3 regions of the Pantoea sp. CCBC3-3-1 genome follow, and region 2 is predicted to be linked to each of the others. Evidence: predicted binding sites of a transcription regulator. Region 2 holds the regulator's gene; each other region holds the start of a gene.
What was found. The regulator Fur, encoded in region 2, represses iron uptake genes when iron is present. The targets are predictions, from matches to a motif close to ATAATAATGAGAACNACTATCAA.

Region 1 (3,282 bases), 1.4 Mb from region 2:
GACCGATACCGTGCAGGCCAGCCTGATGATTTTTGCGCTGATCCTGACGCCGGTGATTGTCATTTTTGCCGTGGGCGGCCTGAGCGATTCCCTTCAGGTTATTCAGGCCAAAAGCGTCGAAAATCTCGATATGCTGAAAAATATGAACTTTGTCGCGGTGATTTCACTGCTGGGCTGGGGTCTGGGCTATTTCGGCCAGCCGCATATTCTGGCGCGCTTTATGGCGGCGGATTCCCACCGGTCTATCCGCAGCGCACGCCGTATTGGTATGGCCTGGATGGTCTTGTGCCTGGCGGGAGCGGTTGCCGTGGGCTTCTTTGGCATCGCTTATTTCCAGAACCATCCTGAGCAGGCAGCAGGCGTAACCGAAAACGGCGAGCGAATCTTCATTGAGCTGGCGCGCATTCTGTTCAACCCATGGATTGCCGGTATTCTGCTTTCCGCGATCCTGGCGGCGGTTATGTCTACGCTGAGCTGCCAGCTGCTGGTGTGCTCCAGCGCGCTGACCGAAGATTTGTATAAAAACTTCCTGCGCAAAAATGCCACCCAGCGTGAGCTGGTATGGGTAGGGCGTCTGATGGTCTTACTGGTTGCGGTTATTGCTATCGCGCTGGCTTCTAACCCGGAAAACCGCGTGCTGGGTCTGGTGAGCTATGCCTGGGCAGGATTCGGTGCCGCTTTTGGGCCGGTCGTGATTTTCTCGCTGATGTGGAAACGCATGACCCGCAACGGCGCGCTGGCCGGTATCGTTATCGGTGCGGCAACCGTGCTGATCTGGAAGCATTACGCCTGGCTGGATCTGTACGAAATCATTCCTGGTTTCGTCTTTGCCAGCCTCGGCATTGTAGTGTTCAGCCTGCTGGGTAGTAAACCTTCCGCCGCGGCGATACAGCGTTTTGAAACTGCGGAAGCGGAATTCAATACGCATTAATCTGCTTGCTTTGCGATCGTAAACACGGCGCAGGGACGCGGGCCTTCCGTAAAGATGCAAAAAGCGGCATCTTTGCCAGCTCGACACGGGCCGTCCATGGCCTACTCCAGTGCCGTGTCCCTCGCGCTTTAAAATGGGTGTCTTTTTGCAGGCTCGCTCCGGCGGGCCTTTTTAATGGGTGAATCAGAGCGATTGCCCGTGCAGCTGTCACGCGAGGGCGCCCGGCGCGAGGCAAATCGCGAAAATACCTTTCCGGGCCACTTGTATTTTTTGTGGCGATAATGATAATCGGTATCGTTTGTATTTACACTTCTTTACCGGTGCTCAACGCCCGTCACGCTTGAAGGTATCTATGTTTGTCCCTTTTCTGATTATGTTACGTGAAGGGCTGGAAGCCGCGCTGATCGTCAGCCTGATTGCCAGCTATCTCCAGCGCACTCAGCGCAGCGAGTGGTTTGGTGCAATGTGGCTTGGCGTCTTTGTCGCCGCCACGCTCTGCCTGGGTCTCGGCTATTTTATTAACGCAACAACCGGCGAATTTCCGCAAAAAGAGCAGGAGCTGTTTGAAGGCATCGTTGCGACCATTGCCGTCTGTATTCTTACCTGGATGGTGTTCTGGATGCGCAAAGTATCGCGCAATATTAAAGTCCAGCTCGAAGGCGCGGTCGACAACGCATTGCAGAAAGGCAAAGGCAGCGGCTGGGCACTGATCGTGATGGTTTTTCTTGCCGTTGCGCGTGAAGGGCTGGAATCGGTGTTTTTCCTGCTGGCGGCATTTCAGCAGGATGTGGGCATTGCACCTCCCGTAGGCGCCATACTGGGTCTGGCAACGGCCATTGTGCTCGGCATGCTGATTTACTGGGGCGGCGTGCGGCTCAACATGGCGGTATTTTTCAAATGGACCGGCCTGTTTATCCTCTTCGTGGCGGCCGGGCTGGCGGCGGGCGCTATTCGGGCTTTCCATGAGGCCGGTTTGTGGAATGCGTTCCAGTCTGTCGCCTTCGATTTCAGCAACACGCTTTCGACCAGCACCCTGACAGGCACCTTACTTGAAGGCTTTTTCGGCTATCAGGAAGCCCCCAGCGTCAGTGAAGTGGCGGCCTGGCTGATTTACTTAATACCGGCGCTGCTGCTGTTCTTTATGCCTGCGCGCCCGCCCGCTTCCACATTACGCACCACGCGTTAAGCTTTTGTCCGTGCCTGATTGCAGGCACGTCAACTTTTACAGGGATTGACTATGATTCATCGTTTCCGTCATACCGCACTGCAAGCGGCGCTTCTCGCGTTATTATCCGGCTCTGCCGTCGCGGCCGATGTGCCGCAGGTTAAAATCAGCGTCAACGATAAGCAGTGCGATCCAATGACCGTCACCGTTAATGCGGGAAAGACGCAGTTCATTATTCAGAACCACAGCCAGAAAGGTCTGGAATGGGAAATTCTGAAGGGGGTAATGGTCGTGGAAGAGCGTGAGAATATCGCGCCTGGTTTTACGCAAAAACTGACTGCTAATCTGGAAGCGGGCGAATATGAGATGACCTGCGGCTTGCTGAGCAACGCGAAAGGCAAGCTGATTGTGAAAGGCAACAGCGCACCGGTTAACGGCAAGCCGGATATTTTGCAACTGACCGTGCCGATTACCGACTACAAAACCTGGGTTACCCAGCAGGTAACGGAGCTGGTGGCGGGCACCAAAGCCTTTACCGATGCGATAAAAGCGGGCGACACTGCCAAAGCAAAAGCGCTGTACGCACCTACGCGCCGCCATTATGAGCGCATTGAACCTATCGCTGAACTCTTCTCCGATCTTGATGGCAGCATTGATGCGCGTGAAGACGACTACGAGAAAAAAGCCGCCGATCCGAAATTCACCGGTTTCCACCGTCTGGAAAAGGCGTTGTTTGGCGATAACAGCACGCAGGGCATGCAGCCTTACGCCGACAAGCTCTATGCCGATACGCTGGATCTGCAAAAACGGATTAACGAGCTGGCTTTCCCACCGGGCAAAGTGGTAGGCGGCGCGGCCGATCTGATTGAAGAAGTCGCCTCCAGCAAGATCTCCGGTGAAGAAGATCGCTACAGCCGCACCGACCTGTGGGATTTCCAGGCGAACGTTGACGGCGCACAAAAAATTGTCGACCTGCTGCGTCCCATGCTGCAAAAAGCCGATGCCACCTTGCTAAGCAGAGTGGATGCGAACTTTAAAAAAGTTGACGTGATTTTAAGCAAATACCGCACCCATGAAGGCTACGAGTCTTACGACAAACTGACCGATGCCGACCGCAACGCGATGAAAGGGCCGATTACCACGCTGGCCGAAGATCTCGCTAAGCTGCGCGGTACGCTGGGACTGG
Region 2 (3,282 bases):
GCTAAATGCGGTAAGCGAAGCCGGCGTCACCTCGCGTAGCGAAGCGGCTGCCCTGATGCGCCAGACAATCAATGAAGAAGGGGTGATTCAATTCCTGTTGAAGTCCTTTCATGAAGGCCGCTGGCGATTTAATGTCCCTGCGCTGTGGCAATGCTATGATCGAATTATCGGCTGGCAACCGCTGCCTGCCTGGCAACGCCCGGCGCTGTTTATTCGCGGTGAACTCTCCGCTTATCTGGCGGAGGAATATCGTGAAGCACTGCTGAAACAGTTCCCTGCGGCACGCGCACATGTGATTGCCGGCGCGGGTCACTGGGTGCATGCAGAAAAACCTGATGCTGTTTTACGCGCTATCAGCCGTTTTTTTGCTCAGCAGAAACAAAAAGGTTGTTAAAAAGCTAAATCATTGTCGTCACGACTTTCACTGGGGTATGATGGCGCGCTAAAATTTTGTCGCTGCCTCAACGACAGTGACATCATGGCTCAATCCATCAGAACTCCAGCCTTTCAGTATCACGATTCTATGGCAAAAGAAAACACGGACCGCACCACGATCGATCTGTTCGCAGATGAGCGTCGCCCGGGACGACCGAAAACCAATCCGCTGACGCGTGATGAGCAGTTGCGTATCAACAAACGCAATCAGCTTAAGCGTGATAAAGTGCGCGGGCTGAAGCGCGTGGAACTGAAAATGAACAGTGACGCGGTTGATGCTCTGAACCAGCTTGCCGAGCAGCGTAATATGAGCCGCAGCGAGCTGATTGAAGAAATGGTGATGGCCCAGCTGGCCCATCCTGAGCGCTAATACGCTCATACAGCGGCAAAGCACAAAGCGACAAATGCGGACGGATTACTGATTTATCCCCCTGAATCTGTCTGCTATCATTGCCGTTAACACAAGCAGGCTAGCCGCCTCCATTATAAGTTTTAAGAGGTTATTAACATCATGGCAATCGTAGGCATTTTCTTTGGCAGCGATACGGGCAATACGGAAAACATTGCAAAAATGATCCAGAAGCAGCTCGGTAAAGAGGTTGCGGAAGTTCATGATATCGCTAAAAGCAGCAAAGAAGACCTTGAAGCCTTTGATATTTTACTGCTGGGCATCCCAACCTGGTATTACGGCGAAGCCCAGTGTGACTGGGACGATTTCTTCCCTACGCTGGAAGAGATCGACTTCAACGGTAAGCTGGTTGCGCTGTTTGGTTGTGGCGATCAGGAAGACTACGCAGAATACTTCTGCGATGCGATGGGCACTATCCGCGATATCATCGAGCCTAACGGCGCGGTCATCGTCGGTCACTGGCCAACCGAAGGATATCATTTTGAAGCCTCTAAAGGGCTGGCGGATGACAATCACTTCCTCGGCCTCGCCATCGATGAAGATCGTCAGCCGGAGTTGACCAACGAACGTACCGAAAAGTGGGTCAAACAGATTTATGAAGAACTCCAGCTGAAAGAGATTCTTGAGGCATAAGGAAAGGGCCTGATGTGCGAGCTATCTCACATCGGGTCACTGTTTTTTCCTATAGAAGTAATAGGTACATATTTGTAACTTTCATCTGCAAAACTGTAGAATAACGCCATCGGTCACCCAGCTCATCAATATGCCTTACGCCCTGGCGGCGGCAGCGATGAGGCAGCGCGAAATGTTAACTCAGCGAAAATGGGTACTTGCTTTCCCGGACGTAACGACTTTTCATCCTTACTTCCCTCAACGGTTGCGCAATCCCGCTGTGGTTTCTATTTCGAAGCATCAGTTCTATAATGAGACGCTCAGCTTTTGCGTCGACCGATGCTCAGGGCTTTTCAGCCACTTAGTGACTAGCAAAGTAACAGGACAATATCCGCATGACTGACAATAACACCGCATTAAAGAAGGCCGGCCTGAAAGTCACGCTTCCCCGACTGAAAATTCTGGAAGTGCTTCAGGAACCAGAGAGCCATCACGTCAGTGCGGAAGATTTATATAAACGCCTGATCGATATGGGCGAAGAAATTGGTCTGGCGACGGTTTACCGCGTTCTGAACCAGTTTGACGACGCGGGTATCGTGACCCGTCATAATTTTGAAGGCGGTAAATCTGTTTTCGAACTGACGCAGCAGCATCATCACGATCATCTTATCTGCCTGGACTGCGGTAAAGTGATCGAGTTCAGCGATGAATCAATCGAAACCCGTCAGCGTGATATCGCCGAACGTCACGGCATCAAGCTCAGCAACCATAGCCTCTATTTGTATGGTCACTGCGCAACCGGCGACTGCCGCGAAGACGAATCACTGCACGATAAGTAAGCTGTGCAAGTAAAGAACCGGTGAAATTCACCGGTTTTTTTTCGTCTGCTGTTCAGATTTTGTAAATCAGTTTGTCAGCGTTTCACTCCGGCTAAAGCGCTTGCCGTCGCTGCTGACCGCTCTCACCATCGCCTTCCCCTTCACCTCAGGTTGCGCGGCCTGGTCATAGCGCTGCCAGCTTTTTCCCTCGTCAAGCGAGTAGTCGATAGCAATCCCTGGCAATGCGATGTTGGCTTCCAGCTTGCCAGCAACGATGCGTGCGCCCGGCACCGGCAGACGGTAGTGAATACCTGATTTATCCAGTTTTGCCAGCTCACGCTGCCCCAACAGATTAGCAAATCGCTGCCAGTCTTTTCGCTGCGCCTGGTGGTCAACATGCGCTGTTTCCCCACCGATATATTCTCTGCCCGGCTGATAATCCTGCTCCCATGCAGCCCGATGCCAGGCCCGCTCGGCAACCGAAACAACGCGAGGAAAGATCATATATTCCATCTGATCGTCGGTCCGCACGGTTTCGCTCCACAGCTGGGCGGATAAGCCATAAGCGCCCGGCCAGGCTTTATCCGATTTCGCGGAAAAAGGTTTGCCGTCGCGGTCTACGGAGGTTTCTGCGTTTTGTGGCAGGTTATTCGGCGCAAAGCTGAACATTTTACGCTCATCGCTAAAGCGCGTTCCCCAGTAGTAACCGCGCTCCAGCGGATTCACCTCATACGGAAAATCCATATAGACATAGTCCGGGTTAGAGACAATGACCTGATAACCTTTGTTCGCCCAGTCATTGGCTGAATCAAAGCCGCCCCAGTACAGCGTATCCCAGAAGTTAACCGCAACGTGCTCCGTGGCAAAGGCCTGAGAACTTTCGGCATCCTTCAGGCCATCCTGCCACGCCTGCATTCTGCCAATGCCGTGCTGTTTCACCTGCTGACTGACCTGTCGCGCAAAGTAGCTGGGCAAATGTTCCATGTCCTCGACTTTGCCATCTTTGAT
Region 3 (3,282 bases), 760 kb from region 2:
CAGCTGACAGACATCTACCCAGGTTGCTTCAGTCAGCTCTGCCATCAACGCTGGCGCGATGCGTACCGCGCTAAAAATTGAACCGGCGGCGGGCAACACCTCTGCGAAATCTTTTAGCGATACGTCGCAAAAAACCTGCAAAGGCGTTTCCAACCCGAAAGGGCAGACGCCGCCCACCGGGTGACCGGTCCAGCTCACCACTTCGTCGGTGCTGAGCATGCGTGCTTTTGCGCCCAGCATGGCTTTCAGTTTGCGGTTATCAAGGCGCGCATCGCCGCGTGTCACAATCAGCACAACCCGATCTTTCACCTTCAGCGAGAGCGTTTTCGCTATCTGGCCGGGCTTAACGTGATGGGCGCGGGCGGCCAGCTCAACGGTGGCGGTGCTTTCGGCCAGCTCAATAATACCAATATCAGGTGCGCGCTCGGCAAAAAACTGCCGTACAGACTCCAGGCTCATGCTTATCTCCCTCATTTTGAGGCGATAACGCTGCCACAGAGAAGCCGGGCTGTAAACGGATGGAGAAAAAATCAGACAGGTTTCAGCGTACAGTTGCCGCAGCGTTCTACATCCGGCAGACGATAGCGCTGGCAACAGGTGCGGCGCTGCATTTCACCGTCGCGCGGCAACATGGTGCGGTAGAAGGGATTATCAGAACCGTCGAGCAGCGAGCGGCTAAAGAAAAGAGCGTGTTCCAACTCTGCACGCAGCGCTTCACCCAACAGCGGTGCGAGTTCGCCCAGGAACCACCAGACGGCAAAGCCGCTGTTGCTCCAGATCAGTTTGCCGTTGATGTCGCCGTGGCGCTCAATGCCCTCAACTGCCGGAATAAGATGCTGCTGGATCAGGCGATCCATGCGGCGGCGCGGGCTGAGATAACGTGCCTCTTCATCTTCACGCGCGTCAATCCAGAAAGCCGCAGGGCGGCCGGTTTCGTGGAATTCAACGTGAATATGCTCTGGCGAACAGTCCAGCGCACGATTTTCCAGCAGCAGCGCCATCATCATTGGCGGCAGGAGCAGGCCGAAATACCATTGTGCCCAGAGCGACTGCAAGGGTTTGTTCTCACGCGCCAGTCCGCCGTTATCACGATAGATAAAATCGCCGTAGCGCTGATTCAGGCGCGCAAAGTTTTCCGGTTGCGACCAGCGTTTCAGCGTCATACAGCCAGCCGGCGCTTCGCCGCCCAGCTTGATGGTATCGAGGAAATAAGCACGATGCTCACTGAGCAAATCGCGCAGCGAGCTCGCCAGTGAGCGATCGCTTTGCAGGAAGATCAGCGGGTAAGAGCCATACTCAGATGCCTGACGCAAAATGGTGCTCATGAGGGGTTCCGCAATAAACCAAACAGGAAAACAAATGATAATCGTTCTTGATTGTATCTGAGGGGGATTGTGCAAACAAGCAGCATTTTGTGCGTTTAACAGCGGGCATGGCATAATCTAAAAGCCATAATAACAACAGGGAATAATCATGCTGTTTTAATGGAATTTAACGGTATTTAATCCATTTTCCGGGCTGACAGGCAATTTGTTGGAAAAGGTTTATTCTCAGGTAGCTAAAATTATCGCGGCATAAATCACTATTTAAGCAAAATTTGCTGTTAGCAATGCTGGCAATTATTGGTGCCAGGCATGTTCGCCTTACTGGCCGAATTTAATCTGCAACAGAGCATATTTACAGTTCGCAATTTAAAATAAGTCAAATAATACCTCGAAGGAAAAAAGAGGGGGGATAATAGCGGGGTATCAGGCGAGAACAGGCCCGGCTTCGCGCCGGGCCAGGCAATATTATGGCCCGTCGACAGTCTTACTAAGATCGCTCTGCGAAATAGCTGCATGAGAAAGAATATTATTTCGACCGCGGTTTTTGGCCAGATAAAGCGCGCGATCGGCATTGGTCAGTGCGCTGTCAAAATCATCCGCATGCAGGGGGGCAAAACCCGCGCTGATCGTCACGTGCGTCGCCACTCGCTCATTAAAAAGATGAGGAATGGACAATTCCTGCACGTACTGGCGGATGCGTTCAGCGAGCTTCATGGCAATCGACTCGTTCACATTAGTGAGTAAAACCAGAAACTCTTCGCCACCGTAGCGCGTCACAATATCGCGGGAGCGGACAGCGTCACGAATGGCCACCGAAACCCTGGCCAGCGCCTGATCGCCCATGGCATGGCCGTAGTTGTCGTTATAGGCTTTGAAATGATCGATATCCAGCAGCAGCAGAAAGTGGCTGCCGGCGTGGTTGTCGAGGATATTCTTCAGGCGGCTTGCCAGGCCACGCCGGTTATACAGGCCGGTCAGCGGGTCAAGCATGCTCAGGTCGCTGTAGGTCTGTTTCTCTTCGTACAGCTGGCTCACCAGCCGACGGGTAAAGCGGTCGCGACGCTGCTGCATCAGGTGGTGCAGCGTAAAACCGGTCAGGGGCAGGATAATGGTGAACAGCAGCAGCAGCGTGTTCTCACCACGATCCAGCACAAGCACCGCCAGCGTTGGCGGGGCGATATGCAGGCAGAACGCCAGCAGATGATCGCCCAGCGCAATGGCGCTGATAAAAAAGACGCTGACCAGGCTGATAATCAAAAAGCTGCTGTCATAATAAAAGACAAGTTGATACTTAAATACAATTTGCCAACTCCAGAGTAAACCGGTTATTGCCGCAGCGATATTTAAGGGTGGAAATTTGCGTCCGGGACGTAACAGCATCCATAACAATATTGTCACACTCAATAGTGCAATCACCAGCAGCGGCGGCGTGAATAAAAAAGGCGGGTTTTCCTCGTTATGATATAAATAAAAGAGCGATGTGGCTGTGTTTAAAAAAAGAAATAGCATCAGCGACAGCCGATGCTTGCTGCGAAGCAATTCATCATAGCTTTGTAATTTCATTATTTTTTACTCATGACTACCCTGTGAATATTCCCTGACGCAACCTGAAAGGCTGGCCTGATTTCAACCTGGAATAGTTTGAAGCTGATATTATTTGAATTTACTTAATAGTCGAACGCGGGCAATTTATCACTTTATGCCCTCACTGTCATCATCGAGTGTAAAGATTACGCAAAGCGCCAGCAAATTTAGCTGCAAAGTGATAAGGATTCTTATATGCTATTGGTAATCATTATCATTTAAAAAGGTGTGGATACGGCGATGCTGATAGCAATGATCACCGCGTGCGGACTGTGGGGGATAAGCTGGATGTTAAATAAACGACTGGATAGCGGATGGGGTGTCTTGCTTCCCTGCGCGATAATGCCACTGATTACGCTGCTGCACCTCTCCT

Region 1: the regulator Fur is predicted to act here: its motif matches at 1,213-1,235, upstream of efeU (iron uptake transporter permease EfeU).
Region 3: the regulator Fur is predicted to act here: its motif matches at 1,360-1,382, upstream of fhuF (siderophore-iron reductase FhuF).

Annotation. Positions count from the first base shown of each region.
Region 1 covers NZ_CP034363.1:2,820,199-2,823,480, reverse strand. Annotated here, with positions in the region: gene putP (sodium/proline symporter PutP) at 1-931, shown strand, start outside; gene efeU (iron uptake transporter permease EfeU) at 1,284-2,117, shown strand; gene efeO (iron uptake system protein EfeO) at 2,169-3,282, shown strand, end outside.
Region 2 covers NZ_CP034363.1:1,403,105-1,406,386, reverse strand. Annotated here, with positions in the region: gene ybfF (esterase) at 1-394, shown strand, start outside; gene ybfE (LexA regulated protein) at 524-805, shown strand; gene fldA (flavodoxin FldA) at 947-1,477, shown strand; gene fur (ferric iron uptake transcriptional regulator) at 1,852-2,295, shown strand; gene EHV07_RS06670 (beta-N-acetylhexosaminidase) at 2,362-3,282, opposite strand, start outside.
Region 3 covers NZ_CP034363.1:645,232-648,513, forward strand. Annotated here, with positions in the region: gene EHV07_RS02905 (YbaK/EbsC family protein) at 1-459, opposite strand, end outside; gene fhuF (siderophore-iron reductase FhuF) at 531-1,325, opposite strand; gene EHV07_RS02915 (GGDEF domain-containing protein) at 1,791-2,888, opposite strand; gene EHV07_RS02920 (DUF1435 domain-containing protein) at 3,150-3,282, shown strand, end outside.